Regions from separate parts of the Bacillus songklensis genome, predicted to be linked through region 3. Evidence: riboswitches for the same ligand, from Rfam matches in the RefSeq annotation. Region 3 holds a riboswitch; each other region holds the start of a gene.
What was found. A riboswitch is a leader RNA that binds a small molecule or an ion and turns the genes downstream of it on or off. The one in region 3 is predicted to bind lysine.

Region 1: it holds a riboswitch for lysine, as region 3 does, so the genes downstream of both, ACFOU2_RS06325 (aspartate kinase) here and ACFOU2_RS14290 (amino acid permease) in region 3, are expected to answer to the same signal.
Region 2: it holds a riboswitch for lysine, as region 3 does, so the genes downstream of both, ACFOU2_RS22720 (amino acid permease) here and ACFOU2_RS14290 (amino acid permease) in region 3, are expected to answer to the same signal.

Annotation. Positions count from the first base shown of each region.
Region 1 is NZ_JBHRZT010000020.1:650,253-660,367, forward strand. Features, by position in the region: gene ACFOU2_RS06315 (YslB family protein) at 1-449, shown strand, start outside; gene dapA (4-hydroxy-tetrahydrodipicolinate synthase) at 626-1,498, opposite strand; gene ACFOU2_RS06325 (aspartate kinase) at 1,547-2,779, opposite strand; lysine riboswitch at 2,985-3,164, opposite strand; gene uvrC (excinuclease ABC subunit UvrC) at 3,236-5,008, opposite strand; gene ACFOU2_RS06335 (nucleoporin-interacting protein) at 5,026-6,483, opposite strand; gene ACFOU2_RS06340 (FTR1 family iron permease) at 6,538-7,482, opposite strand; gene ACFOU2_RS06345 (hypothetical protein) at 7,514-8,272, opposite strand; gene ACFOU2_RS06350 (glycosyltransferase family 2 protein) at 8,443-9,186, opposite strand; gene ACFOU2_RS06355 (alkaline phosphatase family protein) at 9,183-10,115, opposite strand, start outside.
Region 2 is NZ_JBHRZT010000072.1:731,512-741,626, forward strand. Features, by position in the region: gene ACFOU2_RS22695 (DUF6154 family protein) at 1-145, shown strand, start outside; gene ACFOU2_RS22700 (YozQ family protein) at 453-662, opposite strand; gene ACFOU2_RS22705 (spore coat protein) at 914-1,549, shown strand; gene ACFOU2_RS22710 (YflJ family protein) at 2,074-2,229, shown strand; gene ACFOU2_RS22715 (S-layer homology domain-containing protein) at 2,286-3,752, opposite strand; gene ACFOU2_RS22720 (amino acid permease) at 4,010-5,437, opposite strand; lysine riboswitch at 5,570-5,747, opposite strand; gene ACFOU2_RS22725 (sporulation protein) at 6,358-7,308, opposite strand; gene ACFOU2_RS22730 (chromate transporter) at 7,448-8,635, opposite strand; gene ACFOU2_RS22735 (YitT family protein) at 8,805-9,446, shown strand; gene ACFOU2_RS22740 (hypothetical protein) at 9,552-9,878, opposite strand; gene ACFOU2_RS22745 (bifunctional 3-deoxy-7-phosphoheptulonate synthase/chorismate mutase) at 10,037-10,115, opposite strand, start outside.
Region 3 is NZ_JBHRZT010000052.1:602,517-612,631, reverse strand. Features, by position in the region: gene ACFOU2_RS14315 (5-oxoprolinase subunit C family protein) at 4-1,005, opposite strand; gene pxpB (5-oxoprolinase subunit PxpB) at 1,002-1,715, opposite strand; gene ACFOU2_RS14305 (cold-shock protein) at 2,176-2,373, shown strand; gene ACFOU2_RS14300 (DMT family transporter) at 2,518-3,438, opposite strand; gene ACFOU2_RS14295 (hypothetical protein) at 3,971-4,177, shown strand; lysine riboswitch at 4,388-4,579, shown strand; gene ACFOU2_RS14290 (amino acid permease) at 4,688-6,151, shown strand; gene ACFOU2_RS14285 (DUF485 domain-containing protein) at 6,562-6,906, shown strand; gene ACFOU2_RS14280 (solute symporter family protein) at 6,913-8,463, shown strand; partial or broken gene ACFOU2_RS14275 (oxidoreductase) at 8,671-8,910, opposite strand; partial or broken gene ACFOU2_RS14270 (family 4 glycosyl hydrolase) at 8,916-9,113, opposite strand; gene ACFOU2_RS14265 (MFS transporter) at 9,207-10,115, opposite strand, start outside.

The DNA.
Region 1 (10,115 bases), on a different contig from region 3:
TGAACAACTTATCGATACAACATGAAGAAACTTTAGATGAACAAATTTTTCCTTATTTTGGTTATAACCTGATCCGTGACGTCTTACTGCCAGATTTACTCGGCAATGAATCCCACCAAATCTTATATTGGTCTGGAAAAAGTCTGGCTCGAAAATACCCTTTAGAGCAAATACAAGATGTTATGGCTTTTTTCCTGCAAGCAGGTTGGGGTACCCTTACTCTTAGCGAAGAAAAACGTCGTGAGTTGGAATTCATTCTATCGGGTGATATTGTGACAAAGAGAATCCAAAATAATCCGAATGCTTCCTTCCACTTAGAGGCAGGCTTTATCGCCGAGCAAATTCAATTTCAAAGAAGTTGTACGGCTGAATCAATCTTAGAATTAAAAGCTAAACAAAACAAAGTTCTTATTACGGTAAAATGGGATAAAAAAGATATCATCGAATAGAGTCATCCTCCTGAAAGGGCCCGTCATGAAAATCCAGCAAAATCAGAGGATTCCGTGACGGGTCCTTTCAGTAAAGATCAACTTTTGTCATTGATTAGAGACTTATGGGACAGCCCCCATTATTCGTTTAGAAAACTAAAAATCGGTCTCTCAAGGGGCCTCGCTTTTTACTGATTTCAAATGGATTGAAGAACATCTGTTAACGCAATGCACTCTTGCTCAGATAACGGAACAAGCGGTAAACGGACAGAGCCTACATCTAATCCTTTTAACTGTAAAGCTGTTTTCACAGGCGTTGGGCTTGGCGCCGCAAATAGCGCCTTCATGATCGGCAGCAGCTTTTGATGTGCCTTCGCGGCTTTTGCTAATTCGCCGTTTTCAAAACCTTTGATCATCTCTTGCATTTCATTGCCGATGATATGAGAGGCCACCGATATAATTCCATTACCGCCAATCGCCAATACGGGCAATGTCAAAGCATCATCGCCGCTGTATAACGCAAAACCCTCATCTGTGTTAGCAATGATTTCAGTCATCGCATCAAGGTCACCGCTTGCTTCTTTAACGGCTACAACATTTGGAAGTTTAGATAGCTTTATAACCGTCTCGGCAGCAATATTTGTGACAGCACGCCCCGGAACGTTATAAAGCATGACAGGCAGGGATGTGCTTTCGGCAATCGTTTTAAAGTGTTGATAAAGTCCTTCCTGGTTTGGCTTATTATAGTATGGTGCCACCAGCATAATGGCATCCACACCGGTTTCTTCCGCTTTTTTTGTCAATTCGATGGAGGCATATGTGTTATTGCTTCCCGTACCCGCAATAACAGGTACTCGTCCGTCTACAACTTCTGCAACATGGCGAAATAAAGCTAATTTTTCTTCTGTTGATAAAGTAGGAGATTCACCGGTTGTTCCTGCAATCACCAATGAATCGGTGCCGTTTTCAATTAAATAATTGACAAGCTTGGTTGTTTTAGGAAAATCGATATTTCCTTTATGGTCAAAAGGTGTAACCATAGCAGTTGACACTTTTCCAAAATTAATCATATTTCCACTCCTTCATAACAATCCCCGTCTTTTGACGAGATGATCTTATTATTTTGCGCCTGCCATTTCTGCATCCAATTGGAAAGCTTGGTGAAGCACTTCTACTGCCCGCACCATCTCTGCTTGATTCACCACTGTTGAAATTTTAATCTCGGATGTGCTGACCATTTTCACTTCAACTTTTTCTCCTGCCAATACTTCAAACATGTCTGCGGCCACGCCTGGATTAGAAACCATTCCTGAACCGACAATCGATACTTTGGCTAACCCGCTTTCGTGCTCAATGCGTTCATACCCTAATGTGTCTGCATATTGTGAAAGTACATCTACTGTTTTCTGTAAATCGTCCGTCTTGACAGAGAATGAGATGGAAGGTTCACCGGATGATATGATGCTTTGAATAATAATGTCCACATTAATTTGATGCTTGGCCAATGTAGTAAAGATAGTGGGTAGTGTATGTAGTTGATCTTCCATTCCCACTACTGTCACGCGCGATACGTTATCTTCAAATGCAATCCCTCTTACAATTAAATTTTGCTCCATTGATGCTTCCTCCTCCACGATTGTTCCTCGCTCCAATTCCATGCTTGAACGCACTTCAAGCGAAACATGATAGTTTTTTGCAAGTTCAACAGCACGGGGATGCAAAACTCCCGCCCCTAGGTTCGCTAATTCTAACATCTCATCATAAGAAATAGATTGTAACTTTCTTGCTGTTTTGACATAACGGGGATCTGTCGTAAATACACCTGTTACATCTGTGTAAATATCGCATTTATCGGCTTGTAAAGCGGCGGCTAATGCCACAGCTGTTGTATCGGACCCTCCCCGTCCCAATGTGGTAATCTCTTTATCTGCTGTGATTCCCTGAAATCCTGCCACTACTACGATTCGACCTTCGTTCAACAAACCTTGGACACGCTCTGTTTGAATATGTTCGATTCTTGCATTACCGTGTATCGCTTCTGTCTGGATTCCTGCTTGCCAGCCTGTAAGGGATACGGCCTCATATCCTTTTTCCTTTAATGCCATACATAGCAAGGAAATCGTCATTTGCTCTCCTGTTGCCATCAGCATATCCATTTCTCTCTTGCTAGGACTCACGGATATCTGCTTTGCGAGGGAAACAAGTTCATCCGTTGTTTTTCCCATCGCCGAAACGACTACCACCACTTGATTTCCTTGCTGTATTTCCGCAATGACGCGATTGGCTACATTTTGAATGCGCTCAACAGAACCGACTGATGTACCGCCAAATTTTTGAACAATTAATGCCATACTGGACCATCCTTTACTATTCATTTTTCATATAGGCTTTTCAAATGATAGGTTTTCTCAAGGTAAAAAGTATTGGTTGAGACCAATTTTGAAAATAAAGCTGTTTTAGGAACCCGTTTACATCCTCTTTAAAAAACAAAAAAGCAATGAGATAGAAAACTATCCCATTGCTTAATATGAACAAATAGTAAAATTAAGTTCCGCAACGTGAGATAGCTCTCCAAGGTTTCATTTACCTTGACAGTCCTACATTTCTTCAATGCAAAACCAGCAAAAGCAGCAATGAGGCTGCCTTTGCTTCGGCGAATTTTCCTTTCCATCATGTTCACCGGAGCTCACTCTCCTCCCATGATTTACTCTTAAAATTCGCACCTCTATCTTCACTTCAACGTAATGAAGTGTTAAATCAATATGAAATTATTTACATCATAACAAACTTTTTGGGCTCTGACAACCCTAACTTTGCAATTTCTCAAAAATAGCTTCTGCCACATTTCTCGGAATATCGGCTTCTTGTATCTCTTCTATCGTAGCTTCTTTCAAACGTTTAACAGAGCCAAAATGTTTGAGCAGCGCTTTTTTTCGTTTTTCCCCCACGCCTGGAATGTTATCGAGGACAGACTGGAACGCAGATTTAGAACGAACTTGGCGATGGAACGTAATCGCAAATCGGTGCACCTCATCTTGAATGCGCTGCAACAAATAAAACTCCTGGCTGTTTCGCTCCAATGTGATAATTTCCGCTGGTTGTCCCATGATCAAATTAGAAGTACGGTGCTTCTCATCTTTCACAAGTCCTGCGGTCGGAATGAACAAGCCCAATTCATTTTCCAATACGTCCTCAACAGCAGCTAAATGTCCTTTCCCGCCGTCCACAATAATTAGATCCGGAAGAGGTAAATTGTCTTTTAGAACACGGCTGTATCTTCTTCGAACCACTTCGCGCATGGATTCATAATCATCCGGTCCCTCTACTGACCTAATTTTATATTTACGGTACTCCTTTTTGGCCGGTTTGCCATCGATGAACACAATCATGGCGGAGACCGGATCGGTTCCTTGAATATTGGAGTTATCAAATGCTTCAATACGCAGAGGAGCCGCAATACCAAGCTGTTCACCCAAGCTTTCTACCGCCTTAATCGTTCTTTCTTCATCCCGTTCAATCAAAAAGAATTTTTCTTGAAGAGCAATTTTAGCGTTTTTACATGCTAACTCTACTAGCTCTTTTTTCTTTCCGCGCTTCGGATGGTGAACATTGACCTCTAACAATTGCTCGACAAGCGAAGCGTCAATCGTATATGGCAATAAAATCTCTTTTGGCTTAAAATGATTATTTTGGTTGTAAAACTGACCAATAAACGTTAAAAAGTCCTCTTCCGGCTCATTATAAAACGGAAACATAGACACATCACGTTCAATCAATTTTCCCTGACGGATGAAAAAGACTTGGACACACATCCACCCTTTATCATAGGAGTAACCGAACACATCCCGGTCAACAAAATCCCCCAGCATCATCTTTTGTTTCTCAATAGTGGCTTCGATATGGGCTATTTGATCCCGGTATTCCTTTGCCCGTTCAAAGTCCAGCTCTTCGGAAGCCTTCATCATTTTTTCCGTCAGCTCTTCTTTTACCTGCTGATAGCCGCCATTTAAAAAGCGGCTAATGTCATCAATAATTTTCTTGTTTTGCTCTGCCGAAATGTCCTTCACACATGGGGCCATACATTGGCCGATATGATAATACAAACACACCCGGTCCGGAAGTGTCGAACATTTCCTTAATGGATAAATGCGATCCAGCAGCTTTTTCGTTTCATTTGCCGCCTGTGCATTTGGATACGGACCGAAATACTTTCCGTTATCCTTTTTGACTTTTCGTGTAATAATGAGACGCGGATGCTTTTCACCCGTAATTTTAATGAACGGATAGCTCTTATCATCCTTTAACATAACATTATATTTAGGGTCATGCTTTTTAATCAAATTCATCTCTAAAATAAGAGCCTCAATATCGGAAGAGGTAACAATATACTCAAAATCCACAATCTCATTCACAAGACGCAACGTTTTCCCGTCATGGCTTCCCGTGAAATATGAGCGTACCCGGTTTTTTAACACTTTTGCTTTTCCGACATAAATGACCGTTCCATATCGGTCCTTCATCAAATAACAGCCAGGCTGATCTGGTAAGATAGCCAGCTTTTCTTTTAAGTGATTATTCATTTCAATCACTCCAATTATTAGTCTATCCATTTATATAGGGTAATTTCCCCATATACCGGATCTGATAATTTACTTGATTTATATTTTCGTACTTTTTTCACCCTATTTTCAATGTTAATTCCTTGTTCTGCAAACCCTTTTAAAACATGGTCAGTAAGATAAATTGTAGCATGTTTATAATTCGATTTTCCCTGTAAAAAAATGTTAAAACGATAGACCTCTTGATGAGGAAAATTCACCTGCAGGTAATTTAGTACTCTCGTTTCTTCCCACGTATATAAAACAAACTCTTCACGTTTATCTTCCAAATCGTACGCTAACTGGTAAGTTGCCGGTAAAGAGTCAGATTGCTTTTTCATGTCCACTGCGCCAATCGTAATTTGCACCGTTAAAACAACTGTTGCAAACACCATCTTTTTTAATGTAAGCTCCGTTCTCCAGAAATAGCTCCACAAATAAAACAGAATGATGGCCGCAACCGGTATAACATGACGCGGTTTATCAATATTTTGCCCAAACAGGGCCCATATAAAATAGACGATGCCCATCATTGCTAACCATGCATCCGCTTTAAGAGTAAGCCGTTTTAAATAGATAAAGAAAAGGAGAAGAGTATATAAAAATAGGATAAGAAATGATTGACTACAAATACCGGTCCAAATAATATTGTAAAAAATCAACGTCAGGGCTCTTTGTAAAAAAGAGTGATCATCCGTAGCGGCTGTTCCTCCCCACTCGTGAAAGTGTCCATTGGTAAAAGAAAGAGCCAGTTTAAAAAAGCTAATAACTCCTCCCTCTGAGGCCATAACAGCGAATAACCAGATTAATTGAAAAAAAACAGCAAAAGAACAAAGGATAAATAGTCTTTTCCAACTCTTCAATATCTTCCATTCATGCCACCATAAAAGCAAAATTCCGCTTACAAACGGTAAATAAGATAAGCGAATTCCGAGTACAATGCTAAATAAAAACAATGGAATAATTTGAAATAAAAATTTTCGATTTTCCTTCGCTAAATGGAGAGACCAACCATACCACCAGAATGCGGCCATGGCTGCCCCTTCTGACATCGGCTGCGTAACAATGAGCAGCATATAGCTTGACGATTGAATTAAAGCCGTTGTTAGCCAAGCTTGACTAAAAGTTTGATACCTCTTTGCTAATAAATAGATGGGAACTGTTGCTGAAAGCATCATTATACTATTAAAGATGGCTAATGCTTGAGCCGGATTATTTACAAACTGATTGACAAATGTCCCGCCAAGAATAAAATAAGGATAACCTGGAAAATGAGGCTGCATTGCCAATAAATCGTAACGTTTCAATGCTAATGCAAAATCAACCTGGTCCCATGAAGCTGCATATGGACTAGCATAACTCAATTGAAAGTAATAAATCAAAAAAAGGGCACAAAAGCCAATTATAATCGATAAACGGAATGTACATCCCTTGTTTTTAAAAAATTCTCCTAACATATACCTCGTCTCCTGTATAGATAAAAAAGTACAAGACATTATGCCTTGTACTTTTTAAATAATATTTTTTGTTTGGGATTCAAGCGTCTGTACATTCTGATCTTTTTTTTGTTTAGTTTCTGCCTTTGAAGGTTGCTTTCCTGCATTTTTTGTATTAATCAATAAGTAAATGACAACAAAGTATCCAAGATAAACAATGACCTCTTCAATTGAAGGCATAGATGAGTAACCAAACAATGCTTTTAAGAAAATCCCTATATCACCGGATAAAATCGGTGCTTCTCCATTATCCCGAAGGTAATGATCATAATCAATCGGATGCTCGGGTAAAAACCAAGTCAAATCATATACATGAGGCATAACACTGCCAATAATATTTAAATCTTGCAGCATGGAGATTCCCTGAACGAGCAGGCCTGCCGCTATTAAAATGATAAACGTACCTGTCACCTTAAAAAATGTTTTAAGCGGCACACGCATTGTACCTTTAAAGAAGAAATAGCTTACTACTGATGCAATAAGCACTCCTGTAATAGCACCCCATCCTTGCATGGCAGCACCGATGTTTCCACCTGTAATCGCTGCAAAGAAAAATACGGTTTCTACCCCTTCGCGCAGCACGACTAAAAACGAGTGAATAACCATTCCAATGATATTGCCTGTCGAGATAAATTGGTCCATTTTTCCTTCCATGTTGCTTTTCAAGTCTCTGCTATGTTTAGCCATCCAAAAAACCATTTGCGTGAGCAAAATAGAAGAAATAAGGATAATACTAATTTTTAAATACATTTCACTTCCCATTGCAGCAAATCCTGTGAAAACCACCTGAAATAACATGGCTACTCCGATGCTTGCTAAAACAGCAAGACCAGCGCCTGCCCACACGTATTTTGTATATTTTTGATGGTTTACCCGTTTTAAATATGTCGTAATAATTCCGACAATCAATAGGGCTTCCAATACTTCGCGAAATGTAATCAACAGGGCTTGAATTTCCATTTTTTATTCTCCCCTCCCCGCATAGAAATCTTTATTTTCTCTTTTTAACAATTGAGTATACGACAATCATGATGATAACGGCGACAATTACAATAATTGGAATCCAGTTCTTTATTTTTGAAAGATCCGTCCAATCCTTTTTCGCTGTATTCTCCTCTGTTGCACTCTCTGAAAAATGCCCTACTTTTAAGCTTTTCAACTTAAATTCTTTTTGCAGGGATGTAAGAATGGCATCTTTGCTCTCTTTAAATGCCTCAATATCTTCTTCTCTGTTGCCTACCCCGAACAGCCCAGGGTTACCGAGCGATTGTAAGGCCTTATCAAATTCTGCTCTGATTTGTCGATCCAATTCCTGATTCTTACCTTGAACAACCGGAGATAAGGCTTCATATGTAGCAAATGCTTTCGCTATAAGCCGTTTACTTGTATCATACTCTTTAAAGTTTTTTTCAATGCTTTCTAAACGACGCGCGATATTCAAAACAAGAATTTTCTCCATGTCTTGAATAACTGCCTTACTGTCTTCATTTTTTAGATCCTTCAAGACCGTTTCCGATGGCTCTGTTCCCATGTGCTTATCAAGCTCTTCTTTTACAGTTTCAAACACTGCCTTTGCTTCATCAAACTTCGGCGGATTATTATTTAACTTTGTAACCATTTCCTTATATACTTCAGCTACTTTTTCTTCATTCGGATCACCATATGAATAGGCCGCCACTTGTAAGGTGTTAATATTAATAATGAATATTAGCATTAAATAAAATAAGAATAGTTTTCTCAATTTTTTCATTTTTTTACCCCCACAATGATAATGATAATAATTATCAATAATGTTGTCAATAACAGCATGCAAAAAAAGTTGGACCATAAAGAGAACCTCTATGATCCAACCTTCTATAACGAAATCACACAAACTGAGATTTCTATCATAAACAGACATTCCTCAAAATTTCATCCCATTTAATCGTGTACCAATAAGTGGGCGTCTTTCACGATTTCCGCTCTGGAAACGGGGGTGCTCATTTCTTTTACAATGGCCGGAATGACAGAGGTCATGTAAGCATGGAATTTAATGAACGATTTACCGGTTTTCCGAACTTGATATCGAATAGGAATTTCTTTCATACGGAATCCCTTACGTACAAGATTTAGTGTCAAAACTTGCGCATAGTTATAGTCATGAATAATTTCCGCATGTTCCATAGCCTGCCTTGTAAAAGCTCTCATCCCCGACTGTCCGTCATGAATCCACATCCTAAGTAAAATAGACTGTAAAAGAGTGAAACAATAATTCCCTAAGCGTCGGTGAATTTTCATGCCATCAATGGTTCCTAAGAAACGAGAACCCATTGTATAATCAGCTTCTCCCTGAAAAATAGGGACCAATATGTCAGGAATTTGTTCAGGTGGATATTCGTTATCGGCATCAATCATCACTCCAATATCAGCCCCCAGCTTCACACATTCCGTTAAACCGAGTCTTACCGCTGCTCCCAGTCCATGATTGTGCTTATTTTGAACGATGAAATCAGCACCTGCCTTTTTCGCCGCTTCCACCGTCCCGTCGGTCGAGCCGTCATCAACGACCAGAACCTTCACTTCCACCCGCGGATGAAAATCTCTTGGAACCCGCCTAATTACCTCTCCAATTGCTTCCTCTTCATTATGGGCAGGCAAAAATACGATTACTTGCTGCTTCCTCAATTTTGTTCTTCCTTTCTAATTGCCTCTGTTAACACAGGACCGCGGCTATGGTTCGGATATGGTGCTCCAAGTAAATAGGCGATAGTCGGAGCCACAGATACTAAGCTTTGTTTTTCATTCACAACATGTCCCTTTTTAATATGAGGCCCATGCATAAAGAACGGAACATATCTTTCTCCTTCATCCAAATGGCCGTGCCCTCCGATCCCATCAGCCTGACCATGATCGGCACAAACAATTAAGGTCGTATTGTTCATTTTTCCTTTTTCAGTGAGCCACTCCACATATTCTTTCAGCAGGGCATCTGCTTCCTCAATCTTTTGAATATACTCATCATACAGCACACCGCGGCTGTGTCCGGTTTGATCTGTGCTGATCAACTGTACAACAAGCAGATCAGGGTCTTGCTCACTCATAATATTTTTGGCTCTCTCGATAATGTTCCGGTCCGCCACATCGTTATGCATAACCGCTGTGACTGTTTCGACGTCATCTCCCATCGAATCTACCAAATGGGCAATCCCTAATAATCTACCTTTTTTGTTTACTTTTCTGAGAGCATCAAAAATGCTTTCGACTTTAATGCCGAGCTTCCACACCATATTGGACGTAATCCCGTGTTCAAAGGGATACGTTCCCGTAAACATCGACGTAAAGCAGACAACCGTCCTGGCCGGATATAGAGTCTCCATTTGTGAAAAGTCCGTTCCGTTGCGGCGAAGCTCGTCCAGAAAAGGCGTATTGGCTTCCTCAAAACGTTCCTTACGCATCCCATCGATGACCAGCACAACGACCTTCTCACTGAGAGGTTTTTCAGGCTGGACATTGTTGGTGTATGTCGGAATGACTTTTGGTTTCCAATCAAATAAATTGCGGTGCAAAATAAAAGAGAAGACAAAAATAAACAAATAAAAGCCTAACAGTCTCAG
Region 2 (10,115 bases), on a different contig from region 3:
GAGCTTGCTTAAAGAATTACATGATGACGAGTTATACGGGCTTTTTGGATTATATTTGATTGAAAATTTAAAAGAAAGAATGGCGAGAGAAGGAAGCAACCGTGATGTACTCCCTTCAGACCCTCTGCCGAAACTTATTCATTAAATATGACGGCTGCAAATGGGCTTATCCATCTCCATTTTCTTTTCATCCGTTGTCTTTTCTCTTTCTGTTTTACCGTTTTTTCCGGGCATATCGTTTGATTGACAAAGCCATTTTATACTGCTGATTTATTACCATCAACTTTACCTATATAAACCTATATTTCGGAAAACACCTTCTCCTTTTCATCAAGAAAAAACACAGCATTCAATCATGAGTGAATGCTGTGTTTAGCTCTGAAAAGCGCGTCATCGCGACCAATGATGCACATTATTTCATCAAAAATGAAATCACTATCAAGAGGAGGGATTTATTCATCGTTTCCTTTACGCGGAACATCAATTTGTGTACCCTCAGATCTCTCAATTTCCTCGTCGATGGTTGCTCCCATATAATAATCGCTTACTTGTTCATGAGTAATGGCTAACCCTGAAGAAATCTGGTCCTTTGCATCATAATCTTTTACATCATAATGCTTATCGGATAACTGCATGGTCTCTTTTGGCAATTTTTGATCCATTGTGTGAACCCGCCTTTCGTAAAATTCACTTTCATTAACTAATATCTCTTGGCTGGCTTCATATTATGAACACCAGTTTACATTTCTTTTTCCCGTGTATAAATAAACTAAACATGGGAAACCCGGTTTTTCTGACATACTGCTTGAATGTTCCTTATATTCCTAAAAAGCGCCTCGAAGAAAACGAATAACTACTGCTTCTTGTTACATAATAACATGCGTATGGCCAATACAATTTGGAGGGGATACAAATGATACAAAACCACCAAGGACAAATGCATGAAAATATGCACACTGGCCCAGTTCCACAACAAATGAACCATGGCGGCCACGAAGTATTTGATGTACATGAGGTACTATCAGGTTCAATTAGCACATTAGACCAATACATGTTATTGCGTCCGATGGTAAAAGACCAAGAATTACTTAGTATTCTTGACCGTCAATACCAATTTATGCAACAAGAATATAACACAACGGTAGAATGTTTTAAAACAGGACAAGATCCTACAGTACCGACACAAAGCTATAAAATGCAGCAAGAAAATGACTTTGTATACGGTTTAAAACCGTCTCAGCCGAGAAAACCTGCTTTATCTCCATCAGAAATTACTGACGCGTGCATTTCAAACTGCATGCTTGGAACCGTAAAAGCAAATGCTGGGATGAAGACAAAAGCTGCATTGGAAACAACAAACCCGGTAGTCCGCCGCGTGCTTGCTGACTCCGTTCCAAACTGTGTGGAAATGGCTTATGAAATTTCTTTATACCAAAATAAACATCATTACTATCAAGTTCCACAGCTGGCACAGCAAGATATGCAGCAAATGTTAAACGCATATGCTCCTGCCCAGGGGCAGCCGCAAAATCAACAAGGAATGCATTAAGCGTGCAGAAAGGGGATCCCCAAACGACAAGTATCCTGTTGTTCGGGGATTCCCATCAACTAAGGCGTCATGGAAAAGCCAGTAAAATCAAGAGATTTCTTGACGCTTCATTTGATTTAACCACAGTTTACTTCTAGAATTGAAAGAGGAATTTTGAGTCAGCTCCTTTCCTGTTTCGTATACCTTGATTAGACAGACCTCTTCTTTTTCCTTGAACAGCTTTTATGGGAAACTTTTCAATTCTTTACGCATAAGCAGTTGCCAATTTACCTTGCGGGTTCTTGGCAATCGCTTATACAAGAACCTTTGTCAGCTCATTCAAGATGAAAAAACAGAAAGGTGCAAATAGAAGAAGAACTGGTGACAGAGGCTAAAACGTTACGTAGGATTCATATATTTTTTATTATTTATCATTTAGAACATAATTTAATTTAACCATAATATTTTTTTATGCCCAAAGCACCATCAAAAACGACCTTCAATATATTGTAAATAGCAATAGAGTTGAAGGGGGTTTTTTAGCAATGGCTCATTTATATTCAAAAGGATGGTTTATTCAAAAATTAAAAGAAGCGAATATTACAGAGTTGGAAGGACGCAAACTGGAATCTTACAAAACATATATTGTACGTGACCTTTACTTTCGGCTTGTTGAAGAAAAGGAACAAACTAAACAATAAAAAAAGAGGTTGTCCCAAAATACAAAGAACATGCTTTAGGGGCAACCTCTTCCCGTTTACTCTTTCAATTCAGCTGTTCTTGAGAGGAATAACGCGAAATGGGCACGGGTCACGTTATCAGCCGGTTTAAAATATTCGGTTGCAACTGTGATCCCGTTGTTTGCCAAAAGATTGATGTCGATATAATAATAGTCCGACTTGTTGACATCTTTAAATGTATATTGTGTTGCTGCAGGCTTGTACAGCTTCACATATGAGCGCGCCAAAATCGCAGCCATTTGCTGTCTTGTCAATTTTTCATGTGGACGGAAAGCTCCGCCTTTTCCCATAATACCATGTGCCTCTGAAATAGCCATTTGCTCGTAAAACTCATCGTTTGGATCTATATCAGAAGATTTTACCTGGTATCCTTCAGGTAAAGTATAGCCGAGTTCATTGGCTAAAAGCTTGGCTGCCTGGCGCCTTGTTAGTTCTTTATTTGGTTTATAAGTCCCATCCGGATAACCGTCCAATACTCCTTTAGATTGAAGATACGCTACAGCTGATGTCGTTTCCTCACCGGCCTTCAAGTCGGAAAAGACTTCGACGGGAGCATGAAGGACATTGGAAGAAGCGATATAGCCTTCCACTCCGTTGCCTTTTACCTTATACATCGAATAATGGCTAAATTGGCCGTTTTGCTCTTTTTCAAAAGGACCTGCTACAATTTGAAGAGGTGTGTAGTGACGCAGCTTGCCGATTTCACCACCATCCACCCCGTTTCGTAAATTGGAAACATTCAATTGACGATTGAATGTATACACCATATCCCCCGCTTTGTACGCTTGAGTTGATGGCGTATTTAATTCAGGCCATTCGTAATGAAGCTTGTCTTGTGGAAACTTCATTAAAGATGGCTTGGCAGGATCCGGATATTCCACTGTAAAAGGGGGGAATGGCTTTAAATCCGCGAAGCTTAAATCTCTAATATATCCAAATACTTTATCCTGGTATGTTTTCTCGCTAAAATGCGGATCATTTCTTTTGGATAAGCCATTATAGGCCATCACCGCAAAATACCAGTTTTCTAGAATCATTGGATTGGCATCATTAATTTTCGGGATACTGTTGTAATTCCACTTTACTTTTAAAATCCGTGCTCCTATATCAATGTTATATGCCGTATCAACCTTGAGACGGTCCATATCAACCGGTTCTTTCAACATGGACGACAATTCTTGTTCTGACGCCGTAATTTGCATCATGCCGATTCCGCCGTCTTCCGTAATCTTCGGCGTTCCATCCGCATTAAATTGGTTCATATCCGTTTCAGCCATGGCAATCCCCTTTAAAATTTCAGGAGGAATACCGTACTTGATTCCTGCTTGAGTGAGAAGCTCCTTTTTCTTGGCATAGGAAAGTTTTTCGTACGTTGACTGCTGAACAGGTACAGTTACATTACTTTGGGCATGGATCATGGATGGAATAACAGCACTGCCCATACAGACGCTAGCAGCTAAAACTGAAATAGCTATTTTTTTCAATGTTGATTTCCCCTTTCTTTCATTTCCTATTCTACCATAAAATACTAGATTGCTAGAAAGGAATCCTCTAGTCCGTCCAATTTAAAAACATGCTGCCTCATTATTTTCGAGACAGCATGTTCGTCAATCTTCCCTTATATTTCACCCTTGTCACTTCTTTTTTTAGAATTTACAATACGTGAAATAAGCAGCTTTACTAGTAACTAAAAAGGAGCTGATTCAAAAGCTCGATTAGGCTTTTGAATCAGCTCCATATATTATGCAGAAACTTTTCCATTCTTGTTTGGCTTTACTACGGGCTGTTTGTTTAATTGATTATAGAATAAAATACCGCTTGCTAATAAAATCATTCCGAAAGTGAAAGTCTTTAAGTCTGCAGTACCCGCTATGATGACCCAAACCGAATAAAGTGTAGAAAGAACGGCGATCACTCCATCCGTTGCTCTGCCTTTGCTGCCGTTATAGGTCTCACCTGTAATGACTAACTTTAACTGAAATAGAGATGAAATGAAGTAAGGGACTAAATATGATAATGTTGCAATGTAAATAACAAAATCAAATGCCGCAGAAATAGAATTTGAGATTGTTGAAAAAATAAATAACTGTCCAAGGCTGTTTGTTACGATTAGCGAAAATTTAGGAATCCCATTTTTATCTTCTTTTAAGAAAGCCGGAATGAACAAACCTTGCTTCGCAGCTTGATATGGAACCTCAGAACTTAACATCACCCAACCGATTGTAGAGCCGAATAAACTCACTAATCCTACCGCTGCCAAAATTTTGCCTCCGATAGGCCCCAGCACGGTTTGGATGGCATCGATTAACGGTTTATCAGAATGAATAAGTGCTTCTTGACTTAACATCCCCATCGTCAGCGTACTGATCCCAACATAAATGGCAATGGCAATAAACAATCCAAGAATCGTTGCACGCTTTACATCTATCTGTTTTTTTGCTCTAGATGCAAAAACAACTGCCGATTCTACACCAATAAATGCCCAAAGCGTTGTGATTGCAGCATTGTTAATCTGACCGAGCAAACCAGCTGTATGGCCTGCATCATCTACTCTAGGTGCGACAAATGGAAGCATGTTTGCTTTTTGGAATGCGAATAAACCTACCAAAATAAATAAAAAGAAACCTAGCACTTTAGCAGCCGTCGCCAGGAAGTTTAATTTCCCTGCATTCTCTAACCCTCTTAATATAATAAAATGTGTTCCCCATAAAAGAATGGTGCAAACGATGAATGTCAAAGCATTTCCCACTTTTAATGTAAAGGAACCAATTGTAAACAGCTCTGCCTGATTTGTAAGTGCCGGAAAAAATGTAGATAAATATCCGGCAAAAGTTGTAATAATGGCAATGTTACCTGCTAAATTTCCAATCCAGTAACCCCATGAAGACATAAAACCGGATAATGTAGATGCTTTTGAACCGGGTTTAAACAATTCTTTCGCATATATTTGGGGTCCACCAGATAACTCTGGTTTTCTTATAGCCAAATTACCAAATACTAACGCAGTCATAAGGACTCCAAATCCGGTTAAAATCCATGCCCCCATCACACCGGCCGGACTTGCAGCTTCAGATAAAGAACGGGGCAGCATAAAAATTCCAGATCCAACCATATTCCCTACTACAAGGGCCGTTAAAATCCATAAGCCCAGTTTATTATTTTTACCCACAACTTGATTCTCCTCTCGCTTTTCCTTCTTGCTCAAAATTACAAACTATCTATATTGCCATCGCATTAATGGTTAAATGAGCATAAAAAAAGCACACCTGCAGACGATGTGAAATCACTAAACCGCATCAGACAAAAAGATAGTACATCATAGCTGAAACTATGACAGTCCTGCACCTGTTCGGATACAGTCCCAGCCGACATAATCAGAGAATTATGACGCTTCGGCGATGGTTCCTTTCATTTGACCTCACGGAGTTCTCTGACTCTCCTTCAAACTACTCTTAAACACCGCGACCTCTACCTCATCTTGAGCTGATGAGGAATTTTTATTGAATCCAATAACTAGAATACGTTCGATAGACCTAAAAGTCAATAGAAATATTTTACTAAGATAAAGTATTAGAGAATCAAAAGTTCCATTATATATATATTCCACTTAATAACTCGACACATCTTCATTCAATCAAGAGGCATCACAATCGGTGATCCAGACAACTTGAATTCGCCCTCAAGGGTTCACCTAAGCGGTTGGCGCCAACCCCGCAAGGGGGGTGCCAGCCGCTTAGGTCTAGAAAATTTGGCATGGCCGTTCTTTGGTCAGGTCGAATTTTCTAAATCGATCTATATAAATCCACATTGAAAATCCGACATGGCAAAAAGCAGCCATGTCAGATTTTCACCTTTTCAGCCTCTTCAAGATGTAAAGACAAAAAAAAAACTGTAAGTAGCTTAAAAAACCAAAGCATAAGTCATTCTGCTTTATCTTATTCAGGGTCCTCCCTTTCTTGCATCTTGAATGAGCTTATAAAGGTTCTCATATAAGCGGTTGACAAGAACCCGAAAGGGAGCTTGGCGGCCGCTTATGCGTAAAGAATTTGACATGGGCGTTTTTTGATTCCAGCTCTTCTTGTTTCGGATTTATTCATCTTCCTCGTCACCGAAGAAATCAAGACCATCAAGGAATCCGCCTTCCTCTTCCCCTTCTGTGCCTCCAAAGGCCTCTTCTGCGCCCTCCACCATTTCATCCATCATCTCAGCAGCCAGCATCCCTCCGAATACACCTGCCGCAAATCCACCAATCGCTCCGCCTAAGCCGCTTTTATGGTGGCCATGATGACCATGTTCAAACTCCATTCGATGTGACTGATACAAATGGGCTTGATGAAGCGTTTCTTCCATAATATGTCTTAATTGCTCAGCAAGCCTGTCAACATCCTCTAATAAAGCATGTGAAAAGAAGATCTCCCTTTTTAATTCTACTTCTCTCCCAAATGAAGGTACGTCCAATTCTAGTAAAATACGAAGCCCGTCTTGCTCAACTGCCGCCTGAAACTCGACTTCCTGCACTTGTCCCGCCAGCAAGCCTGTCGGGAACAGCTCAAATTCTTGTTTAAAGCCATCAAAATGACCAGATCCATGCTTCTCACGGAAGCCGAGACGGGCGAATGCTTCCAATAAAGCATAAAACGGCGCTGGTGCTAAAATGCGAATGGCGTCATGATCATTGCTGTCTACCCCGCCGGCGATATCAAGGTGTGTTCTAAAATGGTAGGATACGTTTCCCGCTGAAATGGGAAGGCCTTCAGGCAGTTTGTATGTAAACGGAAAATCTTTCACTTCATTTGCTTGAATGATAAAAGGTGATACAACCGGGATAGACGTAATTTTATGAGTATAGGTTTGCCCGTTTTTCGAAATCACTTGCAGCCATAATTCTACAGCGATACTGTTCATTTCTTGTTCCACATTGCCGCCCTGAACACGAATCGTACCATGTACAATTTCGTTCATTGCATATTCAGGTTTTGACAACATTAAATCCACTTTTGCAGAGCCGACGCCCATTTTGGCCATAAATTTTTTAAACATACTTATTCCTCCAATATTCGAGCATAATGGTTCCATTCAAGTATACGATACAGATTGCCTTAACGTTTCATCTTTTTTTATATATTTAAAGAAAAAACAAGTAAGGAAAGCACCAGCATTTATGCCAGTGCCTCATGTTCTATAATAAGTTTATTACATATCCTCCAACCGCTGTAGCGATGACCACAATCCACGGAGCGATTTTCCAATACATAAGTAAGGTGAAAGCCAAAAGCGCCAGGGCAAAATCAGCGGGCTCTTTAATGGCACTTGTCCAAACCGGATCATATAAAGCCGCCAATAAAATTCCGACAACCGCTGCATTGACTCCCATTAATGCAGCCTGAAATACCGGTCGGCGACGCAATGCATTCCAAAACGGAAGCGTACCGAGTACAAGTAAAAATGATGGAAAGAACATAGCCACCGTGGCAATAATGGCCCCCCGCCATCCAGATGTGATTGTTCCTAAATAACTGGCAAATGTAAATAGTGGTCCAGGTACGGCCTGGGTTGCACCATATCCCGCAAGAAACGCCTCTTCACTGACCCAGCCCGGCGGAACGACTTCACGTTCCATCATCGGCAGAACAACATGCCCACCACCAAACACGATAGAGCCCACTCGGTAAAACGTATCAATCATTGAAATCCATAAAGATGGCGCTGCCTGCCGTAAGAACGGCAAACCGATCAACAAGCCGAAAAATAAAATCCACGCAGCGATACCTGTCGATTTGCGAATGGAAATTGACATATCTTCCACTTTGTTTAGATCTGCATTGTTGTAGAGTACATAACCAATGCATCCGGCAATGACAATGATCATGATTTGGCCGACGGCACTTGGATAAAATAATGTAATCACTGCGGCGATGACCGCTATCGTAATGCGCGTCCGATCAGGTGTTAAATTTTTCCCCATTCCAAGCAATGCTTGAGCAACAACGGCTACCGCTACAACTTTCAAACCATGAATCCAGCCGGAGTCTGCTGCGTCAAATCCTTGCAGCACATAGGCAAAAATGACAAGTGCGATTACAGACGGCAATGTGAAGCCAGCCCATGATAAAATTCCTCCCACGATGCCCCCGCGCACCATTCCGATGGAGATGCCAACCTGACTGCTCGCCGGTCCGGGAAGGAATTGACAAAGTGCTACTAAATCAGCATAACTCCGTTCATCGAGCCAATTTCTTTTTTTAACGTATTCATCTCGAAAGTAACCCAAGTGGGCGACTGGTCCTCCAAATGATGTTAAGCCAAGTTTCGTTGAGACAAGCAAAATCTCAAGCCATCGTCTCCAAATTGATGATTGGCCATTCATGTCATATCTCCTCTCTTCTTTTTCTATTACTTCTCCTGAGATCCTCTGTATTTATGATTCAACTCCTCTAATCCCCTGATATTGCTACCATAACAGAAGTTTTATCCTTACTCTTTTAAGTTTTTGTAAAGTTTTGCCCCTTACTCTGCTTAATGGGAGTATAATGAAAATGGCGGGAAGTATAGGATATCTATTAGGAGATGGTTCTTTCATGCAGCAACTATTATTTAAAGCTCTCATTCTTGCGTTGGCCTCTGCCATTCAGGGAACAGCCATGGCTCTTTTTTTGTTTCCCCACTATATTCCGTCGGGCGGTGCAGCCGGTATCGGAATCTTGCTTAACTACATATGGGATGTACCGTACGCAACGAGCATCTGGCTCTTAAATGCGGGAATGATTGCCGCCGCTGTCAAATGGCTCGGAAAAAGCAATGCGTTATGGACGATGTATTGCGTCGGGGCTGCTGCGTTAACAATCAATGCGCTTTCCCCCCATATTCATCATCCGATTGGAAATGTATGGATGGACTTAGTAATTGGCGGCCTTTTATTCGGTTTTGGTGTCGGTATTTTATTTAAAATGGGCGCTTCTTCTGGAGGGATGGATATTTTGGCCCTCATTATCTCATCACTGGCAAAATGGCCGCCTGGAAACGTGTTGTTTTGGGTAAACAGCTCGATTCTGCTTGCTGCCGGTATCGTTGTAGATTGGAAAGTTGTCGTGTATGCCCTTATTTGTCAATGGCTTGGAACAAGAATAATCGACATTATCGGAAAAGGCGTCATGCCTATTCCTTTATTAAAAAAATAAGGCATTGCTGTTTAAGCAAATGCCTTATTTTTTTGCTTCGTTTTCTTTCACAATCATTTTAAAACTTGACTACATAACAAACAGCCAGCTGTTCAGCTGGCTGTTTCATAAAACCATGATGCCAATGCCTGTCACGACTAACCCTAGTAATACCCAAAAAGTTTTTCTAACATACCATGGCAGCAAATCAAGCAAAAAGCTAAATAAAAAGGTCCACCATTCGCCTGAAGATGAAGCAAAGCCGCCCATATCTTGTTCCTGATGAATTTTCGGAGAATACAAAATCCCCACCATCAAAAAGGTCAAACCAAGCGTTGTCACCCAAACTTTCATAAATAATGTGTTTTCTCCACTTGTTCCAAACACAAGAACCAAAAACACAAACATGACGATTAAAACGGTATAAAAAATTCCCTTGAGCACTTTTCTCATTTATGTATAAATTCCTCACTTATCAAACTTTCCTACCCTTATTGTAGATTCTTTGTAAATGTCTGAATAGAGGAAAATAAAGGCTTTATTATACTCAAAATATAAAAACGGCCCGCCTGAACGGCGAGCCGCGGTTGAAGATAATGCCCGGAAAAACATTATCTCAATGAATGAGCAGGGCTTCCTTTTAACGCACTCATGAACTCGTGGAATTGAGGGATGTTCATTTGCTGCGCG
Region 3 (10,115 bases):
CTATTAAATCGTTAAAGAGATGATCCGCTTCATATACTGAAACTGTTTTTCTCTTTTTAGATATAATCGCTGTGCTTCCTCAAGGGAAATGTCAGAAAAGGATACATGCCGACCCGGCAAGACTTGAGCAAGCAAAGGCAGATCAACGGACGCAGCCTGTGCGATGCGCGGATAGCCGCCTGTTGTTTGATGGTCGGCCATGAGGACAATCGGATTTCCGTCCGACGGTACCTGAATCGTTCCGAATGCGACAGCGCTCGATAATAATTCAAACGGCTCTGTCAAAGTCAAAGCTGGGCCCTGCAGGCGGTAGCCCATCCGATCTGACTGCGGAGTCACTTGAAAAGGTTTTGTGAATACATCTTGCCTGCTTTCTTCTGTGAAGCGATCGAATTCCGCTCCTTTTATAGCACGAATGGTTGGGTTGGATTCATAGGAAGGAAGCCATGTTGGATGAAGTGTCCAGCTTGCTGCGGCAAATGGTTGATCCGCTGCCCCTTTTTGCAAAGAATCAATAAGCTTTTCGCCAAACGGCGACGGAGCATTGAAACCGATCACATCACCGTATTGAAGAGCCCGTCCTTTATAGCCGCCGATTTCTGCGCGCAAATAGGTAGATACACTCCCCATCACTTCCGGCAGCTGAAATCCACCTGAGACTGATAGATATGTTCGGCATCCCTTTTTAGGCACTCCGAATTCAAGCACGCTGCCTTCTCTTACCCAGACAGGACGCCACATCGGAACGTCCTTTCCATCAATGGCAGGAGTTAAATTTCCGCCTGTTAATGCGATCAAACACGACTGTTCAAACAGCAGTTTGGGGCCCATCAAGGTAAGCTCCATTGCTCCTTCATGCTCGTCGTTGCCTACAAGCATGTTGGCGATGCGGAGAGCGTACGGGTCCATTGCTCCATTTAAAATGACGCCGTACTGCCTGTATCCGTACCGGCCGCCGTCTTGAATCGTCGTCAGCAAACCTGTTCTGACTACTTTGATGCTCATGACTGACCCTCCTTCAACCGATCAAACTCTGCCCTGGATATAGGGGCAAACCGAATGATATCTCCGGTCTGTAAAAGAGTGGGCGGAGTAGAATCAGGCTGAAAAAGGGATAGCGGCGTACGTCCAATGAGCTGCCAGCCCCCTGGTGTTTCAAATGGATAAATGCCTGTTTGCGCACCTGCGATGCCTACTGATCCTGCTGGAATGGCTTTTCGAGGTGATGCTTTTCTTGGAGCTGCTATTTTTTCAGACATGCCTCCAAGGTAAGGAAAACCAGGAGCAAAGCCAATCATATAAACAAGATATTTCCCGTTCGAATGAATGCGGATGACATCTTCTTCGGCCATTCCGTTATGCTTGGCCACAAACTCAAGATCCGGACCGAAATCCTCTCCATAACAAACAGGGATGTCGACGATCCGCCTTTTTATATTCTGATGAAAATCAAGCGAGTTCAGCCTGTCACTCACTCGCTTAGAAAACGTTTCATAAGGCTGTTTTTTTCCTTGTTCGCTGACTTTCCACGGATCATAAAAAATGGTGACATTCGTAAATGCCGGTACAAACTCGATCATTCCTTCAATGGGATGATCCATTAAATATGTACAAAAAGACTGTATGTTTTGCTGAATCTCCTCTGTTACATTTTTCCCGAATTCCACTATGACGGCTTGATCGCCCAGGGGAGATAATGTATATGTGGCTGCCATCGTGCTGTCCCCCTTTATTTATAAAGTCATACTCCGCCAAGTTACAAAATTGGCACCTTTAATCATAATATTCAGTTTAAATTAAGTAATTAAAGATTACAAGGATGATATACTCTTGATCGGCAAAGCTTGAGGTGGGGATGGTTCTCTTCATTCGTGATAAAAAATACATAAAAAAAGTATATTTTTTCATAATGGAAACACGTATTCTTTTGTATGGCATATTCCATCCTGATGATCCAACCAACAACACCAGATTTTAGCCCGGCTTATAAAAACGGTGCACTCTCTAATATCGTTTGCATCTTCTTTCCTTCCATGCTATAATAAAGAAGTTATTTTTGTTCGGTATATGACTGATGGAAAAACTATTTGAATAAGTAGTTTTCGCCTTGAAAGAATATGGTTGAGCAAGGATATTAATACAACCGTGGAAAAGATCCACGCAGGAGGTACAATTATGGTACAAGGTAAAGTAAAATGGTTTAATTCAGAAAAAGGTTTCGGCTTCATTGAAGTAGAAGGTCAAGACGATGTATTCGTACACTTCTCTGCTATTCAAGGCGACGGCTTCAAAACATTAGAAGAAGGCCAAACTGTTTCTTTTGAAATCGAGCAAGGCGCTCGTGGACCACAAGCTGCTAACGTTCAAAAGTAATGTTCAAGAAGACTCCCCCGCGGGAGTCTTCTTTTTTACTCCGTATTCATCATAAAACATGCCCTGGGTGAACCCGGGCATGTTTTATGATGATCCTTACTGACTCTCCAAACTTTTTCCGGCTATAAAGCCAAGATTCGAAGATTAAGCAGAAATGTTGATCGATTTTTTTCTTGATCTCATTGCCTTCTCTACAATCCCGCTTCCACAAATGACCCCTGCAATGATGAAGACAAATCCGATGAGCTGTTGGAGATAAATGGGCTCCCCTAAAAACAGACTAGATCCCACCAATGCAAAAAACGGGCTTAAGTTGAGGAAAATGGCAGATTCCGCTGCTCCGATATGCTGTACCGTCTGATTGTAAACCATATGCCCGACAGCCGTTGCCAAAATGGCAGAAGCCAAAAAAACCATCCATATGCCGATATCTCCCGAAACCATTGTAGACAACCCTTTTGGTTCCATGAAAAGACTCATGATAAACAAAAGAACAGACCCCGTTACTAGCATCCATCCTGTCATGAGACGCCCGTCAATGGTCGAGGATGCCTTACGGATAAACACATAACTGACCGCTTGAATCAATAAAGATAAAAAGACAAACAAGTCACCCACCGATCCGGATGACAGCGTACCGCTTCCGTGTAACACAACAAAACTTACTCCCGTCAATCCGAAAACAATGCCGATGAAGCGAATGAATGTAAGGCGCGTTCCCAAAAACAAGATGGCCAGCACGGTCGTCATGAGCGGTGCCAATCCCATAATCAGTCCACCGTTCGTAGCCGTTGTTTTTTGCAATCCCAACGATAAAAAGAAATGATGCCCGACTACATTGAATAAGCCGACAAAGGTAATAAAACCCAATTCCTTTAATTGAAGCTTGCGGGAAGCCTTCATGATTTTTAACATGAGCAAAACCGATAATCCCGCAATTAAGATACGAAAAGAGGTCATCGTCAAAGGTGCGAAATGAGAGACCAATACCTTTGTCGCCGAAACGTTGAATCCCCAAAACAACATGATCATAACTAACGCACCATATACTTTATACTTTTGCATAACGCTGTCCCACCCTGTTAGATTTAACCAATGACTTTATTTTACTACATCATTTGTATTGAAATCTAGAATTACTAAGACCGAAGTATCTAAATCCACATAAATAATGTAGCATGGACAAAAGCGGTCCATGCTACATTATTTACGCATAAGGCTTCGCCCATTTCCCTTACGGGCCCTTGCCGAAGCCTTATATGAGAACCTTTTTCGCTTATTCAAGATGAAAAAACGGAAAAGCGCGAGATGTAGATAAACACATGAATTATTTCCCCGAAAATTGTCGTGTATTTATCAACCGCTTGTATGGGAACCTTAAATTGTCCCCAATTATAGTAAAATGATAATGAACGGGGGTCTTCGAGGGAGGTAACGATGTGGAAACTATAGATAAGGCTTATACAACAAAAGAGGTTAGCACGACGTTAGGAATTGGAGGCTCAGCGTTAAGAAAATGGTGTTTATCCCCTGAAAAGAACGGGTACCATTTCACCAGGAACGACCAAAATCACGGTTATCCCTTGAGAAGGACTTGGTGGTTTTGAAGCTTTTCCAAACGATGGTTCAGACGAATGACTTTTCAATAGAGAACGCCGGGATGGTGATTGCATCAAAGTTTAAAGAGAGTGCGTTCTCAAACGGGACGGGTAGCGTTCCTTCCCGAAAAGAAAGGATTCGTTCACACGTTCATATTGGCAAAAATAAAAAAGACCCTGACCGATACTTTGATCGATCAGGGTAAGACGCGGGTTTTCATATCCGCCCCCATCTTAAAAGGTTATACGAAATCGCAGGAGAATCATGTGATCTGTTATGATCATATAAAATTTATAAGATGGACTCCAATCGTTTGTCAGGTTTCTTAACATCCTTTTTATATATTGATATTTTCATTGGTTCGTTCTATAATGAACTCTGTGTCAAAAAATGAATAGCAAACCCTCATCCTAATCGATGAGGTAGAGGTCGCGATTTTTAATAGTAAAGTGAATGAGGTGCAGAGAACACCCATGAGGTCACTTGAAAGGAAAAATCGCCGAAGCTTGTTCTTTTTCTCTGAACGGACAGGCTGGGGCTGTTCCCGAACAGGGACAGAACTGTCACATTTGCCCTAACCGGGTCAATGTGAAGAGCTATCTTCATGGAAGGTTTGATGCAGTTTGAATAAAGAATGCCGTCGAAATCCTTTCGAGGCTTTTTTTATTGCTCTCGCTCCTTCCGATTATCATCAAGAAAAGGGGTTTTCTTATTTATGAGTCAACATGCCGGAACACAAGAAAAGCAACAACTGCACCGCGGCTTGCAGGCCCGTCATTTAACGATGATTTCCCTTGGCGGCGCCATTGGAACAGGCTTGTTTTTAGCGAGCGGAGCAGCAATCCATACAGCCGGTCCAGGCGGAGCGCTTCTTGCTTATACCATCATTGGAATTATGGTTTATTTTCTGATGACAAGTCTTGGTGAGATGGCAGCTTATATGCCGGAAGCCGGTTCTTTCAGTACGTATGCAACGAAGTTTGTAGACCCTGCATTCGGTTTTGCACTTGGCTGGAACTATTGGTATAACTGGGCGATCACGATTGCCGCAGAGTTGGTTGCCGGTGCCCTTATCATTAAATTCTGGTTTCCGGATAGCTCCTCTCTTCTTTGGAGCGCCTTGTTTTTAGTGATTATGTTTGGTTTAAACTATTTATCCGTCAAAGGTTTTGGTGAAGCGGAATATTGGTTTTCACTCATTAAAGTGGTAACCGTTATTGTCTTTTTAGTTACGGGTATTTTCATGATTTTCGGTATTTTCGCCGGTGAACCTACCGGATTTAAAAATTTTACCATTGCAGATGGTCCGTTCCACGGCGGATTCTTTACGATGCTGGGCATTTTCATGGCTGCCGGCTTCTCCTTCCAGGGAACGGAATTGCTTGGGGTCGCTGCCGGTGAGAGTGAAGACCCTGCCCGCAACGTTCCACGTTCTGTAAGACAAGTATTCTGGCGTATTTTATTATTCTACGTTTTAGCTATTTTTGTGATCGGAATGCTCATCCCATTTACAACAGAAACCCTGGCAAGTGATGATGTACGTGTAAGTCCATTTACCCTCATCTTTGAACGTGCCGGCTTTGCCTTTGCCGCTTCAGCAATCAATGCCGTTATTTTAACGGCTGTGTTATCGGCCGGTAACTCCGGTATGTACGCTTCAACGCGTATGCTTTGGAACCTTGCCAAAGAAGGAAAAGCACCAAAGTTTTTAGCGAAAGTCAATAAACGCGGGGTTCCTGTCAACGCCCTTATTGTTACTGCCCTGGTTGGCGTTTTGGCATTCTTTGCTTCTCTCTTTGGGGACGGTGCCGTTTATACATGGCTATTAAATGCATCCGGGATGTGCGGTTTTATTGCATGGTTAGGAATTGCCATCAGTCACTATCGTTTCCGCAGAGCTTTTGTGGCTCAAGGACATGACTTAAAGAAACTTCCGTACCGTGCCAAATGGTTCCCGTTCGGCCCTATTTTCGCTTTTGTTTTATGTACTTTCGTTATTTTAGGGCAAAATTATTCGGCTTTCCTTGGTGAACAAATTGATTGGTATAGTGTCGCGGTTTCTTATATTGGTTTGCCCTTATTTATTGTTGTATGGCTTGGATATAAGTTCACTAAGAAAACCAAAATGATTCCATTAGAACAATGCGATATTAGCGGAGTGAATACTCGAATAAAATAATACATGTAAGATAAATTTCGACAAGCTTGAAATAAATCGAGCTTTTTCACCAAAAACACCTATGAACCATTTCATGTGGTTTATAGGTGTTTTTTCATATAATGAAACTTCCATTTTTACCCTATCTTCTTTACTCTGTATTAAAATACATTCTTATACAATATCAAAAATTTCCTCAAAGCAGGACTTCCCCCTTCAAATAAGGGATTTATCTGTAATATAACAAGCTGTCGATGAATGTAGAATATTCAGACAAAAAATGTTCAAAATTTAATTTACAAATTTTTCTGATAACTATATAATTAACACAAATATTGAAAACGTTTTGCATAGAGAGGAGGAAAAATGTAGATTTTTCACGTTTTCACACTGTTTGTGTTAGTTATTTAAAATTTTTAAGGGGGTTTCATATGTCATTACACGATTCTCAAGCTCAGGTGAAAGAACCGTCTGAATCCATTGATTACACGGCGATTGTCCAATCTGCTTCATTCAAAGAATTATTGGCGGCCAAGAAAAAATTTATCGTCCCGTTTTCATTATTCTTTTTAGCCTTTTATTTCATATTACCGATTTTAACTGCTTATTCGACTGTATTAAATCAACCGGCCTTTGGCGGCATGACATGGGCATGGGTATTCGCTTTTGCCCAGTTCGTGATGACATGGGCACTTTGCATGATTTACTCCAGCAAAGCTGCAAAGTTTGACCGGTTAGTTGAAAAGATCATGCAGCAAATTAAACAAGGGAGGTAACATTACATGAATGTATTAGCTTTTGGTCTATTCTTAGCAATCGTCGGACTCACGCTTGTCATCACCTATTTTGCTGCGAAAAAAACGAACAACGCAAGTGAGTTTTATACGGCCGGCGGTGGATTGACGGGCTGGCAAAACGGACTGGCCATCGCCGGTGACTACATGTCGGCTGCTTCCTTCCTCGGTATTGCGGGAATGATTGCCCTGGCAGGCTTTGACGGATTTTTCTACAGTATCGGGTTCCTCGTTGCTTACCTTGTCGTGCTTTACATCGTAGCCGAGCCTCTTCGTAACCTTGGTAAGTACACAATGGCAGATATGATTGCTGCCCGCTTCAATGACAAAAAAGTTCGCGGTGTTGCCGCATTGAACACCATCGCCATCTCCATTTTTTACATGATTGCCCAACTGGTTGGTGCAGGCGGTCTCATTAAACTTCTTCTTGGTATTGACTACATCTATTCAGTCCTCATCGTTGGCACGTTAATGACAGTGTACGTTGTATTCGGCGGAATGACCGCAACAAGCTGGGTACAAATCACAAAAGCCGTCCTATTAATGATTGGTACATTCATTATTTCCCTCATGGTATTCGCAAAATTTGATTTTAGCATCGCTAACATGTTCACGCATATGAAAACAGCCACTCCAATTGGAGAAGCGTTCTTAAACCCCGGCAACAAATTCAAAGACCCGCTCGATATGATTTCATTAAATTTAGCTCTCGTACTGGGAACAGCCGGCCTTCCGCATATTTTAATCCGCTTCTTTACGGTAAAAGACGCGCCGACTGCTCGTCAATCGGTTGTATATGCTACTTGGATCATCGGCTTTTTCTATATTATGACGATTTTCCTCGGCTTCGGTGCAGCCGCATTTGTTGGCTATGACAACATTATTGCAGCAAATGCAGCCGGAAATATGGCAGCGCCATTGCTTGCCCAAGTGTTAGGCGGCGACTTCTTATTCGCCTTCGTATCTGCGGTTGCTTTCGCGACTATCTTAGCCGTCGTGGCAGGACTTGTATTATCGGCAGCATCAGCCTTTGCTCACGATTTCTATAGCCATATCATCCGTCGCGGCCAGGCAACGGAAAAAGAACAAATGGTGGCAGCCCGCTTAGCATCTGTCGGTGTAGCCATCATCTCGATCATCCTGGCTTTATTCGCGCAAAAAATGAACGTCGCCTTCCTTGTGGCGCTTGCATTCGCCGTAGCGGCAAGCGCAAACTTGCCGATTATTTTATTAACGATTTTCTGGAGACGCTTTAATACAGCAGGTGCAGTAACCGGCATGCTTGTTGGTTTATTCAGCTCTCTGATTCTAGTAGCAATAAGCCCGAACGTGTGGAATCCGGAACCGGGAGTGGCCATCTTAGTGGGCGAAGCCATCTTCCCTCTAACAAACCCGGGAATTGTCTCCATTCCATTAGGATTTATCGCAGCGATTATCGGCACCATCGTATCCAACAAAAAAGAAGACTCGAAGAAATTCGATGAAATCGTTGTTAAAGCCAATACTGGCTTGGGAGTTTCCGGTGTGTCGAATCACTAGAAACATTCTGTTAACAAATAACTGATGAATGGATTCAACCTCATTTTGGACGAACTTTACCTATATAAATCCATTTTCATTTTTCGACATCAACTGTGGCTTTTTAAACCGCCTATAGTTTTTCTGTCTTCGCATCTTAAATAGGTTGAAAAGGTGAAAATCCGACATGGCTGCTTTTGATCATGTCGGATTTTCAATGTGGATTTCTTATTTATCGGCTGGGAAGACGAGCCCAATTTGTTTTCGGGTTTCTTCCATGATTTCCGCTGTTGCCAGGGAATGACCGTAGGAATTGATAGACGATTCCAACTGTCGATTTTTAATTAGCTCAATAAATTCTTTTACCTCGTAATACATCGTCTTCCTTACTTGAGGTTGGGTGATATCTTCTACGCTCCCATCTCTGTAGTGAATCCCCACTTTTTCCGGCGTATGTATTTTATCAATTTAAAATAAGCCTTGATTTTAATGTTTTTGTTTAAGCGCCCTTTCAAATTGTTCAACATACTCTCGGAATCTCTTAAACGTTGTTCATCAATATCGTATAAGGCAAATTCGAACCCTTCTATTGCAGGAACAAGCATACAATCCCCTAGAATGTTTTTAGCAAAAACCGTACTGCCTGCCCCCAAAAATGTAATTTTGAACATGTAAAAACCTCCCAATAATAAAACCTCAAAAAGATCAAGATGGCTCCTGCGAATAGGAGTGTATATAACTTAAGTCATACAGGCAAAGCCTAGTTATATGCTTTTTTCATAAACATGCTTGGCCTGACAAACACTTTTTTTCCTTGAATAGGTTTTGTATGTGATCAAACCTATACATCCAGCAAAAGCGAAATAGCTTAATAGTTTGTATAAGGCTGCCCCGCCGAAATGATCAAGAACCATGCCTCCCCCTAATGACCCGATAATCCCTGAAAGACCAAAAAAAGCTGAAATGAAAAACAACTGGCCGGTTGCCCTGAATTCCTCCGGGAGAAGCTTTGTTACAAACTGGAACGCACATAAATAAAAAATGCCAAATGTAATCCCATGCATCGATTGAAGCAGGATAACATGTGAAGGAGTTTCAGCAAATGAAAATAGCAGCCATCTCAAGCCGTATAATCCTGAAGCAACCACTATGTAGGTTATTTCGTTAAGAAAACGCATCCAATAAGGACTAAGCAAGAAGACAACAGCTTCAACTGCCACTCCAACAAACCATGCTAAACCAATTAACGATTCGCTTCCTCCGAGCTGCTTTATGTATATCCCGAGAAAACTATCATTTGTCCGATGAGCGATCGTTACAAACATAATAAAAAATAAAAATAGGATAAACCTTGATTGGAAAATAACGCTTACCGCTCCTTTTAAATTGATTGGTTTTGCAGCGGCATTAACATCAGAAACTTTCCAGACAAGCCCAAAAGCGATTAAAGCAAATACAAGATAAGGATATAATAAGTTGTCAATTCCGATACGGGATAGAATGTGTCCCCCTATTAATGATGTTACGGCAAAACCTATTGAGCCCCACATCCTTATCGTTCCAAATGCCGTTCCTATAAATTGTGATGTTCTTTGCGCTAAGCTGTCACCTAACGCTCCAATGGGGGCCATAAAAGAAAAAAATACCCCGCATAAAAAAAGGAGCGTCAAAAA